Regions from separate parts of the Azospirillum baldaniorum genome, predicted to be linked through region 2. Evidence: riboswitches for the same ligand, from Rfam matches in the RefSeq annotation. Region 2 holds a riboswitch; each other region holds the start of a gene.

Region 1 (3,438 bases), on a different contig from region 2:
TTCATGCACTCCGCTCCCGCAAGCGGAGACGTCGATCGTCACATGAGCAGTCCGACATCACCGATGCGCCACGGCGGGACGCATCGGCCAGAGGGGCCCGGACTGGAATCGTGACCGCAAGGTCTGCGGTCAACGGACAAGCGCGCGCGACGGCTTTGCCGCGGCGCGCCAGAGCGCCCGCCTCCATCGTTTGCCGTGGAGGCGTGGCGGTCGTTCAGGAAGTTGGTTCGCTGCGGTCCATGCCGATGTCTCCCAAAGGCCCGTCGGGGACCGTCGTCCGGCGGTGGACCTTGTGGTGGAGCGGGACCCAGGGGGGAGGATAGGGCCAGCTTCCGCAAGGCCGCGCCAAAGCGACGGCTCTATGGGAAGTCCGACATCACAGCGCCGGGCGACGCTGCCAGAGGGGCCCGGACCTCACCCGTCATGTAGTCAGGCCCCCGCGCGGCGACAAGAGGGGTGCGCGTCCTTTCCGGACCATGATCGGCGCGATGGCCGCAGGCAACGACACCAGTCGGTTGATCGCCCATGGGTTGCCGGCGTTCCGGTCCGGGAGCCGGCTTTGCGAATTCCGTGTCGCCCATGGATGATTCCGCACCGGTGGGTTGTTCGTAGCGATTGACGGTAATTCACGGCAGGACACCCACAATGATGCGGCGTTCCATTTTGCTCGGCTGCCTGCTGGCGGCCGGATTGGCTGGTTGCGGCCCGCGTTTCGAGACGGTCGCAAGCTATTTTCCACCCGTCAGCGAGGCGGGAAAGCTCTGTGTCGCCCAGTGCAAGCAGGCACAGACAATCTGCCAATCCGCAAAGGAGCTGGCCGTTCAGACCTGCCGGGCCGAGGCGACGACCCGCGCCCAGGGCGAATATCAGGCCTATCTCCGTTCCTTGCCCAAGGATGCGGACAAGAAGAAGATCAAGACGTTCAGCGATTTCGACCGGAACCCCAGCTGCTACAGCAACCTCACCTGCTCCTCCGATTACAACGATTGCTACAAATCCTGCGGCGGCCGGATCGAAGCGCAGACCTATTGCGTCGGCAATTGCAAGGAGATGAATCCCCCCGTGCCGGATGGGTCCGCGGTCGGGCCGAGAACCACGCTCTGACACCGGTCGGGCGAGGATGGGCGGATTGCGGCTTGACCGGAGCCGTTCCGCCCGCGTAGCTTCGCACCCGACGGTTGCCCGAAAGGGCTGAAAATGGGAACACGGTGCGGACCCCGCGGCGATTGGCCGTGCGGGGGTTCTACGCCGAGGCTGCCCCCGCAACTGTAAGCGGCGAGTCGTCCATCGGAATGCCACTGGGATCGTGATCCTGGGAAGGCGATGGGCAGACGATAACCCGCGAGCCAGGAGACCTGCCGTCAGTCGTGGTCACACGCGAACACGTTCGGGCGGGGTGCACCGAAGGTCGTCGAACCGGGAGTCCGTTCGCGGAGCGTCCGGGGGGACTTCGTTCGCGGTGACGTGCCACCGGCGTCCCGCCCGAGGTCTCAATGAGTGTCCGCGTTCCCCGCCTTCACCGGACGGCGTCCTTCGCCGCCCTTCTGGGAAGCCTTGCCCTTCCCGTGTCGGCCCTCCCCACGTCGGCCTTCGCCGATTCCACCACCATCACGACGCTTCCGCCGGTCTCGGTGACCGCCAACCGCGTCCCCACCGCCGCCGAGGAAACCGGCAGCGCCCTGACCGTCATCACCCGCGAGGAACTGGAGCAGCGCCAGACCCAGCTGCTGTCCGACGCGCTGCGCGCGGTGCCCGGCGTCGCCGTCAACCGCACCGGCCCTATGGGCACCCTGACCCAGCTCCGCATCCGCGGGTCGGAGGGCAACCAGACGCTCGTCCTGATCGACGGGATCGAGGTGAACGATCCCGCCGCCGGTTCCGAATATGATTTCGCCAACCTGCTGGCCGGCGACGTGGAACGCGTCGAGGTGCTGCGCGGCCCGCAGAGCGCGCTTTACGGCTCCGACGCGGTCGGCGGCGTCGTCAACATCGTGACCCGCCGCGGCGCCGGCGCCCCCCGGTTCGGCGCCGCCGTCGAGGGCGGGTCCTTCGGCACCGCCGCCGGGCGGGCCTCCTTCGGCACCGGGACCGACCGTTACGACCTGTTCCTCAGCGGCCAGGGCGTCACCAGCGACGGTGTGTCGGTCGCCGACAAGCGGCTCGGCAACCCGGAGAAGGACGGCTACCGCAACGGCACGCTGACCGGAAACGCCGCCGTCCGCCCGACCGAGCACAGCGAGATCGCGGTGACCGGCCGCTACACCCGCTTCCGCACCGACACCGACGGCTTCGTCGGCGGGCGCGGCGCCGTCGATGACGGGACCAGCACCGCCGGAGAGCAGTATTTCGGGCGCCTCCAGGGCAAGATCGCCCTTCTCGACGGAAAGTGGGAGCACATCGTCGGCCTGACCCATGGCCGCCAGCAGCGCGACTACCGCGACGACGCCAAGACGGTGACCAGCCGCTACGACGGGCGCAAGACCAAGGCCGACTATCAGACCAACCTCGCTCTGAACAGCGGCCCCGCCGACCATGTGCTGACCGCCGCCGTGGAGCATGAGGAGGACAAGGCGATCAGCCGCAGCAGCTTCTCCAGCTTCGACCGCTCCATCGGCTCCACCGGGCTGGTGGGCCAGTACAAGCTGGGGCTGTTCGACCGGCTGACCCTGACCGGCAGCGTCCGCCACGACGCGAACGACCTGTTCCGCGACGCCACCACATGGCGCACCACGGCGGCCTATCTGATCGAAGAGAGCGGGACGAAGCTGCGCGCCTCCTACGGCACCGGCGTCAAGAATCCGACCCTGTTCGAGCTGTACGGCTACACCGCCACCTACGCCGGCAACCCGAACCTGAAGCCGGAACGGGCGCGCGGCTGGGACGCCGGCTTCGATCAGGCGCTGTGGGGCACGCGGGCCTCCGTGGACGGCACGTGGTTCGACCAGCGCATCCGCGACCTCATCACCGGCACCGGGCGGACCTCCGTCAACATGCCGGGCGAGTCCCACATCCGCGGCTTCGAACTTGGCCTGTCGGTGGAGCCGGTCGACCGGCTGACCATCCGCGGTTCCTACACCTGGACCGACGGCGAGGATTCCACGGGGGTGGAACTGGTGCGCCGGCCCAAGCAGCTCGCCAGCCTGACCGTCAACCACCGCTTCCTGGAGGACCGGGCGAACGCCAACCTCGGCGTCGTCTACAACGGGCGGTCCAGCGACTGGGCCTACGATCCCTTCTACAACCGGCAGGTCGTGAATCTCGCGCCCTACACGCTGGTCAACATGGCCGGCTCCTACGCGCTGTCCGAAGGAGTCGAACTCTTCGGGCGCGTGGAGAACCTGTTCGACCGCCGGTATCAGGAGGTCTGGACCTACGGCGCGCCGGGACGGGCCGGGTATCTCGGGCTGCGGCTGTCGCTGTGAGGCCCACCTTTGTCGG
Region 2 (3,438 bases):
GCGCAACGGAAGGGTGCCGTTGCCCACCGACCGCCCGGCCGCCTGGAGGGACTCCCACCGCCCGACCGCGCCGTCGTAGCCGTAATAGATTTCCTTGAACGCGACCTGCTGGCGCGTCGCGTAGGCGAAATGCTGGAAGACGAGCCCGCTCACCGCCGTTTCCTCATGCAGGAAGGGGTTGGCCGCGCCGAGGTCGCGTTCGGACCCGTCGGGCTGCGGCCGCACCAGCCGGGGCGGGACATGCGAGTGCCAGTAATCGCCCGGCCGGTACCGCCAAGTGCGCAGCCATTCGTAGGCGCGGTAATTGCCGTACTGGTCCAGCCGGTCAAGAACCAGGGACGGGCCGACGAAGAAGTGGCAGAGGTACAGCGCCGCCGTGCGCGACGGCGAGTCGAGGAACATCCGGCGCGCGCGGGCGATCTGCTCCGCCGTCCACAGCTCGTCCGCATCGACCTGCCAGAGCAGGCATTCCTCCGTCATGGCGGCCAGCGGCGCGGTCACCATCTCCACCTTGCCCTGCCAGAAGACGCCCGGCGGCTTGCGGTAGACCGACACGCGCCCGGGCTCCTCCGCCGCGATGCGGTCGAGATACTCCGAGGTTCCGTCGCTGCTGCGCCCGTCGCGGTGAAGGTCCTGCGGGACCCGCCCGCCCCGTTGCGCGCACCAGGAGGAATCGCGGACCTGCTCCGCCACCCCCTCCACGACGTGCCAATGCCAGGGGAAGGGCAGTTGGCGGAACACCTCCAAGTGGTAACGGATGAAGGGATCGCCGTTCAGCACGATGGTCAGGAAATGAACCGGTAGCATGCCCGCAACCCCGTCCTTCGCCCATTGATCCGGCCTCGCGCAGTCAGCCGGACCTTGTCGGTTCCGCGGGAGTGGTGTCAAGGAAGCCGTGCGACTCCCCCGATGGGTCGCCATCCCCCTCTTGACGGCGGGGGACCCCGCCCCTACCCTGGCGCCGGTTATGGTTCCCCGCGCCCTCCGGTCGCGGGGCTAAGAGGGAAGCCGGTGCGCCGCCCCGCAGGGGGAGAAACGGCAAATCCGGCGCTGCCCCCGCAACTGTGAGCGGTGAGCGGCCTCGTCCTTTCCGTGTCACTGGCGCCGCCTGCGGGAACGGGCGCCGGGAAGGCCGGACGATGCCGCCTTGACCCGCAAGCCAGGAGACCTGCCGTAACCGAACGTACGTCCTCGGGCGGGGTGCCCCGGTGGTCGCTTGCCGATGTCCGGCCCGACGGCCGCCCGTCTTCCGCAAGCCGTCCCCCGGTGCGCCCATCCAGGGGGCCAAGGGGGTTGCGATGCCGGTGCCTGCCAGCAACGACGCCCTCCCAACGCATGGCAGACTCGGAAAGGGCATAGAGCATGCACATCGAACCCGGCGTCGTCGACGGCGCCAAGATCGCTCTCAGCTACGCGACGGCCGCCGGCGGCTTCGCGATGGCCGGAAAGCTGGCGCACAACGACGTCCGCAACAACGGCGGGGTCGCACCGCTGGTGCTGCGCAGCCTGATCGCCACCGCGCTGGTCTTCAGCTTCTTCGAGGTGTTCCCGCACCACCCCGTGGGCGTGTCGGAGGTTCACCTGATCCTCGGTTCGACGCTGCTCCTGCTGTTCGGCGCCGGTGCGGCCTCCATCGGCCTCGCCGCCGGCCTGCTGATCCAGGGCCTGTTCTTCGCGCCGTTCGACCTGCCGCAGTACGGCATGAACGTCACCACGCTGCTGGTCCCGCTGTGGGGCATCAGCCTGCTGGCGAAGCGGATCGTCCCCGACGCCACCCCCTATGTCGACCTGAAGTACTCGCAGGCGCTGGCCCTCTCCACCGCCTACCAGGGCGGCATCGTCGCCTGGGTGGCCTTCTGGGCCCTCTACGGCCACGGCTTCACCGCCGAGACCATGACGGAGGTCGCCTCCTTCGGCGCCGCCTACATGACCGTCATCATCGTCGAGCCGCTGGCCGATCTCGCCGTGCTGGCCGTCGCCAAGGCGCTGCGCCGCCAGAGCCAGGGCCCGCTGTTCAACATCCGCCTTCATCAGGGCGCCTGACCGGGCCTCTGGACCAGATGGTTCGCAGGAAGGGTGGCGGGGATGTCCCCGCCGCCCTTTTTTGTTCAGATCACCAGCTCGCCCTTCCGGATCGCCGCGTAGCGACGGTTCACCGCGCCCCAGTCGACGACGTTCCACCAAGCCGCCAGATAGTCGGCGCGCCGGTTCTGGTACTTCAGGTAATAGGCGTGCTCCCACACGTCGTTGCCCATCAGCACGGGCACGCCGTCCATGGCCGGGGAATCCTGGTTCGGCCGCGCGGCGATGGCCAGCTTGCCCGACGACGGGTCGGCGGTGACGAAGACCCAGCCGCTGCCGAACTGCCCCGCCCCCGCCGTGTTGAAGCGCGTCTTGAAATCGTCGAAGCTGCCGAAGTCGCGCGTGATGGCAGCCCCCACCTCGCCGTCCGGAGCGCCGCCAGCGTTCGGCCCCATGATGCTCCAGAACATGCTGTGATTCGCGTGACCGCCGCCGTTGTTGCGCACCGCTGTGCGGATGCTTTCCGGCAGTTCCGGCACGCGCTTCAGCAAGTCGGCCAGCGGCATCGCCTGAAGGTCGCCGTGGTTGGCGAGCGCCTTGTTGAGGTTGTCGACGTAAGCCTGATGGTGCTTGTCGTGATGCACGCTCATGGTCGTCGCATCGATGTGCGGTTCCAGCGCGGCGGGCGCGTAGGGCAGCGGCGGCAGCGTGAATCCCTTGCCGCCCGGAGTTTGGCCAGCCGGCGTTTGGCCCCCTGTTGTTTGGGCCAGGACGAAGCGCGGCGCCACGGCCAGCACCAGCGCGGCGGCTCCGGCGGAGAGCAGCAATTGGCGGCGATCCAGGCGAACGGACATGAGACCTCCCATTGTGTGTTTCGTGCCGAACAGCGGGGAAGCGACAGCCTCAGTGCGCCCCGCGCCTCACTCAACAGGGCAATGGGCGTACTCACTCGGTACCGGCGGACCGCGCACCGCCCGTTTCTTACAAGCGCGCCTTTCCAGCCAGTCCGGCGGACGCCGAGAGGGCCATGCCCATCGCCACGGTCCGCCAGCGCCCCAGGCGGAACCGGGACGGGGCCGCCACCGGCTTCCGGACCGGCACGACTGGTGCGGTTCCCATCGCCTCATGAATCTTACGGGCGCGGCGCTCCCGAAGCAGCAGGCGCATCACCTCCTCCTCCGTGACGAGGCGTCCAGCCTTGGCCGAGGCGAGGCTGGCGGTGTCCTGGAGGGCGGCGACCTGCGCCAGGGTGCCGGTCAGCCCCTTCGCCGCGGCGGTTTCCAGCGCTTCGCGATGAATGGCGAGGATGAACGGCTTCAGCCCTCGGTCAGGCGATCCGTGCGGCGATGTCGGCATGGCGGAATGGCTCCGGGGATTCGTTCGATCGGGTAAGCCATCATCCAACCGATAACCCCA
Region 3 (3,438 bases), on a different contig from region 2:
GCCTTTTCGTCGTGGGTCAGGGTGTCGAGATGCTGGACCGAGCCCTCGTGCTCGATGATCGATTGCCAGACCTCCGGCCGGTCGGCACCCTTGGCGGCCAGCAGCTTTTCCAGATGCGGGTTGCGCACGCTGATCGAGCCGGACAGCGTCTTGTGGGTGTAGACGTTGGCCGGGATCGGCTCGATGCAGGCGCTGGTGCCGCCGCAGATGATGCTGATGGAGGCGGTCGGCGCGATCGCCAGCTTGTGGCTGAAGCGCGCCTTGATCCCGCGTTCCGCGGCGTCCGGGCAGGCACCGCGCTCCTCCGCCAGCAGGACCGAGGCGGCGTCGGCGTCGCGGCGGATCTTGCGGAAGAAGCGCAGGTTCCACACCTTGGCCATGGCGCTTTCGAAGGGAATGCCCCGCGCCTGAAGGAAGGAGTGGAAGCCCATCACCCCCAGCCCGACCGAGCGTTCGCGCATCGCCGAATAGACGGCGTTCTCCATCCCCTCCGGCGCTTCCTCGATGAAGCGGGTCAGCACGTTGTCGAGGAAGCGCAGCACGTCCTCGACCAGCCCCGCCTCGCCGTTCCACTCGTCCCAGGTCTCCAGGTTCATCGAGGCGAGGCAGCACACCGCCGTGCGCTCCTTACCCAGATGGTCCTTGCCGGTCGGCAGGGTGATTTCGCTGCACAGGTTGGAGGTGGAGACGCGCAGGCCGAGGTCGCGCTGGTGCTTGGGCAGGGCGCGGTTCACCGTGTCGCCGAACAGCAGGTACGGCTCGCCGGTCTGCATGCGGGCTTCCAGGATCTTCTGCCAGACCTGACGGGCGTTGATGTGCTTCAGGACGGCGCCGGTCTTGGGGCTGATCAGCGAGAAGGGCCTGTCGTCGCGCACCGCCTGCATGAAGGCGTCGGTGACGATGACGGCGTGGTGCAGGTTCAGGCTCTTGCGGTTGAAGTCGCCCGACGACTTGCGGATCTCCAGGAACTCCTCGATCTCCGGGTGGTGGATGTCGAGGTAGACGGCGGCCGAGCCGCGCCGCAGCGAGCCCTGGCTGATCGCCAGCGTCAGGCTGTCCATCACGCGGATGAAGGGAATGATGCCCGACGTACTGCCGCAGCCCTTCACCGGCTCACCGATGGAGCGCACCCCGCCCCAATAGGTGCCGATGCCGCCGCCGTTGGAGGCCAGCCGGACGTTCTCGTTCCAGATGTCGACGATCCCGTCGAGCGAATCGGGCACCGCGTTGAGGAAGCAGGAGATCGGCAGACCGCGCGTGGTGCCGCCGTTGCTGAGAACCGGTGTGGCCGGCATGAACCACAGGCGGGAAATCGCGTCGTACAGGCGCTGGGCGTGCGCCGCGTCGTCGGCATAGGCTGCGGCGACGCGGGCGAACAGGTCCTGGTAGCTTTCCCCCGGCAACAGGTAACGGTCGTCCAGCGTCGCCTTGCCAAAGGCGGTCAGCAGGGCGTCCCGGCTGCGGTCGATGCGGATGACGGAGGGATCGGGCGACGTCCAGCGCTCCGCCGGGGCACGGCCGCCGGACCGCTCGGGCGTCCGCCGGGGCAGCGTCAGCAGGTTTCCGTGACGGTCGAAGCCGTTGGCGAAGTCCTGGGCAAGGTCTTGAGCGAGCGCCGGCATCCGTGATCCCTTGTTCTTGTGCGGCGGGAAGGCACGGGAGCACGACTTGCGCAAACGCGGACGGGAACGCCGCGCGGGGGCAAGCGCACCACCGGGACACCCCGCCCGTGGACGTTCATTCGGTTACGGCAGGTCTCCTGGCTCACGGGTCACGGCGGCTCCGTCCGGCCTTCCCGGTGCCGTCGTCCCGAACCGGGATGGGCACCAGTGACGCTGAAACGACGAAGCCGCTCTCCGCTCACAGTTGCGGGGGCAGCGCCGGCTTTGTCCCGATCCCCCGTTCGGGGTGGCGACGCACCGGCTTCCCTCTTAGCCCTAGATATTGGATATCCAGAGAACCGTAACGCAAGATGAAGTAGCGGGAAGCCCGCAGCCTGTCAAGCCATACGGATGGCGGGGGCTGACTCCTCAGGGCCGGCGCGGAGGTTGGGCAAGCCACCGCCATGGGTCACCGCCCGCTCCGGCGCAGCCTCAGCCGAGGCAGCCGACCCGGTCGGTTCGCCGCCAATCGTCGATGATGGAGGCGTCACCCGCCAGCTTGGCGACCGTGTCCACCGCGTAAGTGCTGAGGGTAATCCGCTGCCCCCTCATGATGGTTGCCGACCCCGATTGCGGCAGCCGCCCGTCCTTTGTCCAACGCAACCGTTCCCGGGCGGTGATGCCCAACGCCTCCTCGATCTGACGGGGAGAGAAAGGGCGTTTCGCGATCCGCTCGATCGCACCGTCAAGGCCGGCCAGGGCTGCCGGAACGGTCGCCACGGCCCCGGGCTTTGGCGCAAGCGTCAGGACGTGGGCGTGCGCCGGTCCTTCGAGCGGTCCAAGCCGCTTCAGCGCCGAACGGATGCGCCGGCGCAACTCCCGTTCACGCGCCCTCAGGCCGAAGCATTCCTCCAGGCAACGCTGATGAGACACCGCCACCGTCCGCCCGCAAAGATGGATGTCCAGAAAACGACTTTTCCAAACGCCGGCGCCATCGGCAACCATGCTGCGGGTCCTCGATCAAACCGGAGGCTGGGCCACCGGATAAGGTTCGAACCGGCTGAGGCTTTCGTCAACCGTCACGGTGCGCCCGATCGGCGGAAAGGCGCGTTGCGGGCAGTATGGACGCTCACAGACCTTGCAACCGGCCCCGATCGGCGTGGCGGCGTCAGGATCGCCCAGCGCCAGCCCACGGGAATAGATCAGCCGGCCGGCGTGCTGGATGTCGCAACCGAGTCCGACCGCGAAGCTCTTCGACGGCGCGCCGTAACCGCTGCGGCCATGGACCACCGTGCGGGCGATCCACAGATAGGCCCGCCCGTCCGGCATCCGCGCCAACTGGGTCAGCAGACGACCGGGCGTCGAGAAGGCCTCGTAGACGTTCCACAGCGGGCAGGTTCCGCCGACACGGGAAAAGTGGAAGCTGGTGGCGGACTGGCGCTTCGACATGTTGCCGGCGCGATCGACCCGGACGAAGAAGAAGGGAACGCCCGGCATCCCCGGCCGCTGGAGGGTGCTCAGCCGGTGGCAGACGGTCTCGAATCCAGTGCAGAAGCGCTGCCCCAGCAGATCGATGTCGTAGGCCACGGCCTCCGCCGTCTCCCGAAAGGCGCGGTAGGGCATGACCACGGCGCCGGCGTAATAGTTGGCAAGCCCGATGCGGGCGAGCGAGCGGGCCTGCGGGCCGGAAAAACGCCCCTCCTCGACCAGCCGAAGCAGGAGAGCCGGTTCCTGGTGGAAGGCGAGCTGGGTTGCCATCTGGAAGGCGCGGCGGCCGGGCTCCAGCGACCGGGCGATCCGCAACGTCCGGGCGTCGCCGTCATACTGGCGCAGCGCG
Region 4 (3,438 bases), on a different contig from region 2:
CGCCGAGCAGGCGCAGAATGACCAGCTTCGCCTTGCGGATCACGGACTCGACGTAGAGGTCCACCGACAGCGGGTGCCCCAGCCGCGCGAGATTCGCCAGCCGCAGCGTCGGCAACGGATCGGAGGGCAGGGCGTCGCGGTGGCGCTTCCAGCAGGCGGCGAGCGCCGTCAGGTCGCTGTCGGAGAAGGACAGGACGACGAGGTCCGCCGGGCTCTGCCCCAGATCCACGGCCTGGGGTCCGGCGTCGAGGTCTTCCTGGCGGGCGGCGAGTAGGTGCATGGTGACGGTGCTTTACGAAAATCCCCTCTCCCCTCTGGGGAGAGGGTTAGGGTGAGGGGGTTGCGCGTGGCGGAACGTCCGGCACAAGCGCACCCCCCTCACCGGCCCTGCGGGCCACCCTCTCCCCAGAGGGGAGAGGGCTATGAAGGCAAAGGATTACCCCAGCGCCGCGGTCACGGCGTCGCGGTCCAGGCCCGTCTCGCCGATCACCACCAGACGGCTGCGGCGCGGCTCGTCGGGCTTCCAGAAGCGGTCGAAATGGGTCTGGATGCGTGTCCCCACACCCTGCACCAGAAGGCGCATCGGCTTGCCCGGCACGTCGATGAAACCTTTCAGGCGCAGCACGCCATGGGCGGCGGCGACCCGCTCCAGCGTCTTCGCCAGCGCCGCCGGGTCGGGTTGCGGGCCGAGTTCCACGACGAAGCTGGTGAAGTCGTCGTGGTCGTGACCCTCCTCCTCGTCATGGTGGCTGGGGCGGTTGGCGAGGTCGTCCTCGGCCCCGGCGCCGACGCCGAGAAGCACCACCGGATCGACCTTGCCGTTGCTGGCGCGCAGGATCTTGGCCTCGCGCCCGGTCCCGCCCTCCGCCATGGCGGCGCGGATCAGGTCCTCGACCTTCGCCAGATCGGCGGCGTCCACCAGATCGGTCTTGTTCACCACGATCAGGTCGGCGCAGAGGAGCTGGTCCTCGAACACCTCCTCCACCGGGGTCTCGTGGTCAAGCTGCCCGGCCTCGGCGGCCTGGGCGGCCAACGCCGTCGGATCGGGGGCGAAGCGGCCCTCCGCGGCGGCGGCGGCGTCGACCACCGCGACCACCCCGTCCACCGTCACCCGCGTCTTGATCGCCGGCCAATGGAAGGCCTGGACGAGCGGCTTCGGCAGGGCGAGGCCGCTCGTCTCGATGATGATGTGCTCCGGCGGCTGCGGGCGGGACAGCAGCTTCTCGATGGCCGGGACGAAGTCGTCGGCGACGGTGCAGCACAGGCAGCCGTTCGCCAGCTCGATCACGTCGTCCTCGGTGCAGGTCGGATCGCCGCAGGCGCGCAGGATCTCGCCGTCGATGCCGACATCGCCGAACTCGTTGATGATCAGCGCCAGACGGCGCCCGCCGGCCTGCTCCAGCAGGCTGCGGATCAGCGTCGTCTTGCCGGCGCCGAGAAAGCCGGTGATGACGGTGGCCGGGGTCTTCCCGGCGGACGGACGGAGGACGGCACGATGCGTCATGATCTGGTTTCCCTGTCTCCGCCACACCCGGCGGATTGGATGAGTTTCGGTCTGGCGGCAGGTTTCCTGGCTCGCGGGTCGTCGCCGCGCCTCCCGCCTTCCCGGCCTGACGGCCCGTGGCATTTCCGGAGGCGGACTCGCCGCATACAGTTGCGGGGGCAGCCGCGGCCTTGGACCCCATCCGGGTCCGCACCGCATTCCCTATTATCCCCGGGCCTTCACGGCGGACGGGGCACCGTCGGAGGCGCAGAATTGCAGGCGGACCCCCGATTTGCAAGCGGCCATTTGGCGCCCGGAAAGCGTGCCATCGAACCCGGAACGCTCCGTCCATCCTGCCGTTGGTGTGTCGGAAGATCGGTACAGTCTGTCTGGAAAGCTGACACTCCGGACCGCGTGCGATGCTGTCGCCGCCTTTGATGAATTCAACAGTTTCAATGAATTAACGAATTTTCCCGCAATTGGCATGCCCTGTGCTTATATCAGCCTAACCAAAAACGCGGACCGGCAGACGACGCGGACGAACAGGGAGGGAAAAGCGGCACCCATGGCCGACGACATCATTCTGGAAGCGCGCGGACTCTCGAAGGAGTTCAAGGGCTTCATCGCGGTGAAGGAGGTGAACCTCCAGGTCCGCCGCGGCACCATCCACGCGCTGATCGGCCCGAACGGCGCCGGCAAGAGCACGGTCTTCAACCTGCTGACAAAGTTCCTGACGCCGACGCGCGGCCAGATCCTCTACAAGGGGCGCGACATCACCGCCATGAAGCCCGCCGACGTGGCGCTGCTCGGCATGGTCCGCTCCTTCCAGATCTCCGCGGTCTTCCCGCACCTCAGCGTGCTGGAGAATGTCCGCGTCGCGTTGCAGCGCCCGCGCGGCACCAGCTTCCATTTCTGGAAGCCGGAAGCCAGCCTGCACGACCTGCACGACCGCGCCGAGGAGCTGATCGAGGCGGTGAACCTCACCCCCTGGGCCGGCCACACCGCCGCCGAGCTGCCCTACGGCCGCAAGCGCGCCCTGGAGATCGCCACCACGCTGGCGCTCGATCCGGAGGTGATGCTGCTCGACGAGCCGCTGGCCGGCATGGGCCACGAGGACATCGAAGGCACCGCCGCGCTGATCAAGCGCGTCTCCGCCGACCGCACCATCCTGATGGTCGAGCACAACCTGTCGGTCGTCGCCCACCTGTCGGACACCATCACGGTGCTCCGCCGCGGCGAGATCCTGGCCGAGGGCGCATACGACGTCGTATCGCGCAACCCGCAGGTCATGGAAGCCTACATGGGCACGGGGGCCGGCACGGGTGAGGTGGGCCATGCCTGACGGTGCGACCGTGAAGACCGTGATGCTGGAGATCCGCGACCTCCAGGCCTTCTACGGCGAGAGCCACGTGCTGCACGGCGTCAACATCGACGTGCGCCAGGGCGAGGTGGTGACCCTGCTGGGCCGCAACGGCGCCGGCAAGACGACGACCATGCGCTCGATCATGGGCATCGTCGGCAAGCGCAACGGCTCGATCCGCTTCCAGGGCCGGGAGCTGATCGGCATGGCGCAGCACAGGATCCCCCGCCTCGGCATCGGCTACGTGCCGGAGGAGCGCGGCATCTTCTCCTCGCTCAGCGTGGACGAGAACCTGATGCTGCCGCCGGTGGTGAAGTCGGGCGGCATGACGGTGCCGCAGATCTACGAGCTGTTCCCGAACCTGCAGGGCCGCGGCACCACCCAGGGCACGCGTCTGTCGGGCGGCGAGCAGCAGATGCTGGCCATCGCCCGCATCCTGCGCACCGGCGCCGACCTGATCCTGCTCGATGAGCCGACCGAGGGGCTGGCCCCCGTCATCATCGAGCAGATCGGGGTGGCGGTGCGCAAGCTGAAGCAGCGCGGCTTCACCATCGTCTTGGTGGAGCAGAATTTCCGCTTCGCCGCGACCATCGCC

Evidence for each region. A riboswitch is a leader RNA that binds a small molecule or an ion and turns the genes downstream of it on or off. The one in region 2 is predicted to bind cobalamin.
Region 1: it holds a riboswitch for cobalamin, as region 2 does, so the genes downstream of both, Sp245p_RS20470 (TonB-dependent receptor plug domain-containing protein) here and Sp245p_RS33755 (energy-coupling factor ABC transporter permease) in region 2, are expected to answer to the same signal.
Region 3: it holds a riboswitch for cobalamin, as region 2 does, so the genes downstream of both, Sp245p_RS27820 (ribonucleoside-diphosphate reductase subunit alpha) here and Sp245p_RS33755 (energy-coupling factor ABC transporter permease) in region 2, are expected to answer to the same signal.
Region 4: it holds a riboswitch for cobalamin, as region 2 does, so the genes downstream of both, cobW (cobalamin biosynthesis protein CobW) here and Sp245p_RS33755 (energy-coupling factor ABC transporter permease) in region 2, are expected to answer to the same signal.

Annotation. Positions count from the first base shown of each region.
Region 1 is NZ_CP022254.1:1,359,288-1,362,725, reverse strand. It holds gene Sp245p_RS20475 (hypothetical protein) at 646-1,104, shown strand; cobalamin riboswitch at 1,159-1,377, shown strand; gene Sp245p_RS20470 (TonB-dependent receptor plug domain-containing protein) at 1,494-3,422, shown strand; gene Sp245p_RS20465 (ABC transporter substrate-binding protein) at 3,419-3,438, shown strand, end outside.
Region 2 is NZ_CP022262.1:517,770-521,207, reverse strand. It holds gene Sp245p_RS33760 (glycosyltransferase family protein) at 1-807, opposite strand, end outside; cobalamin riboswitch at 952-1,190, shown strand; gene Sp245p_RS33755 (energy-coupling factor ABC transporter permease) at 1,363-2,043, shown strand; gene Sp245p_RS33750 (superoxide dismutase) at 2,109-2,876, opposite strand; gene Sp245p_RS33745 (hypothetical protein) at 3,004-3,378, opposite strand.
Region 3 is NZ_CP022260.1:253,507-256,944, reverse strand. It holds gene Sp245p_RS27820 (ribonucleoside-diphosphate reductase subunit alpha) at 1-1,622, opposite strand, end outside; cobalamin riboswitch at 1,733-1,980, opposite strand; gene Sp245p_RS27815 (hypothetical protein) at 2,094-2,606, opposite strand; gene Sp245p_RS27810 (short-chain fatty acyl-CoA regulator family protein) at 2,622-3,438, opposite strand, start outside.
Region 4 is NZ_CP022254.1:785,019-788,456, reverse strand. It holds gene cobN (cobaltochelatase subunit CobN) at 1-280, opposite strand, end outside; gene cobW (cobalamin biosynthesis protein CobW) at 437-1,504, opposite strand; cobalamin riboswitch at 1,544-1,759, opposite strand; gene Sp245p_RS17985 (ABC transporter ATP-binding protein) at 2,049-2,825, shown strand; gene Sp245p_RS17980 (ABC transporter ATP-binding protein) at 2,818-3,438, shown strand, end outside.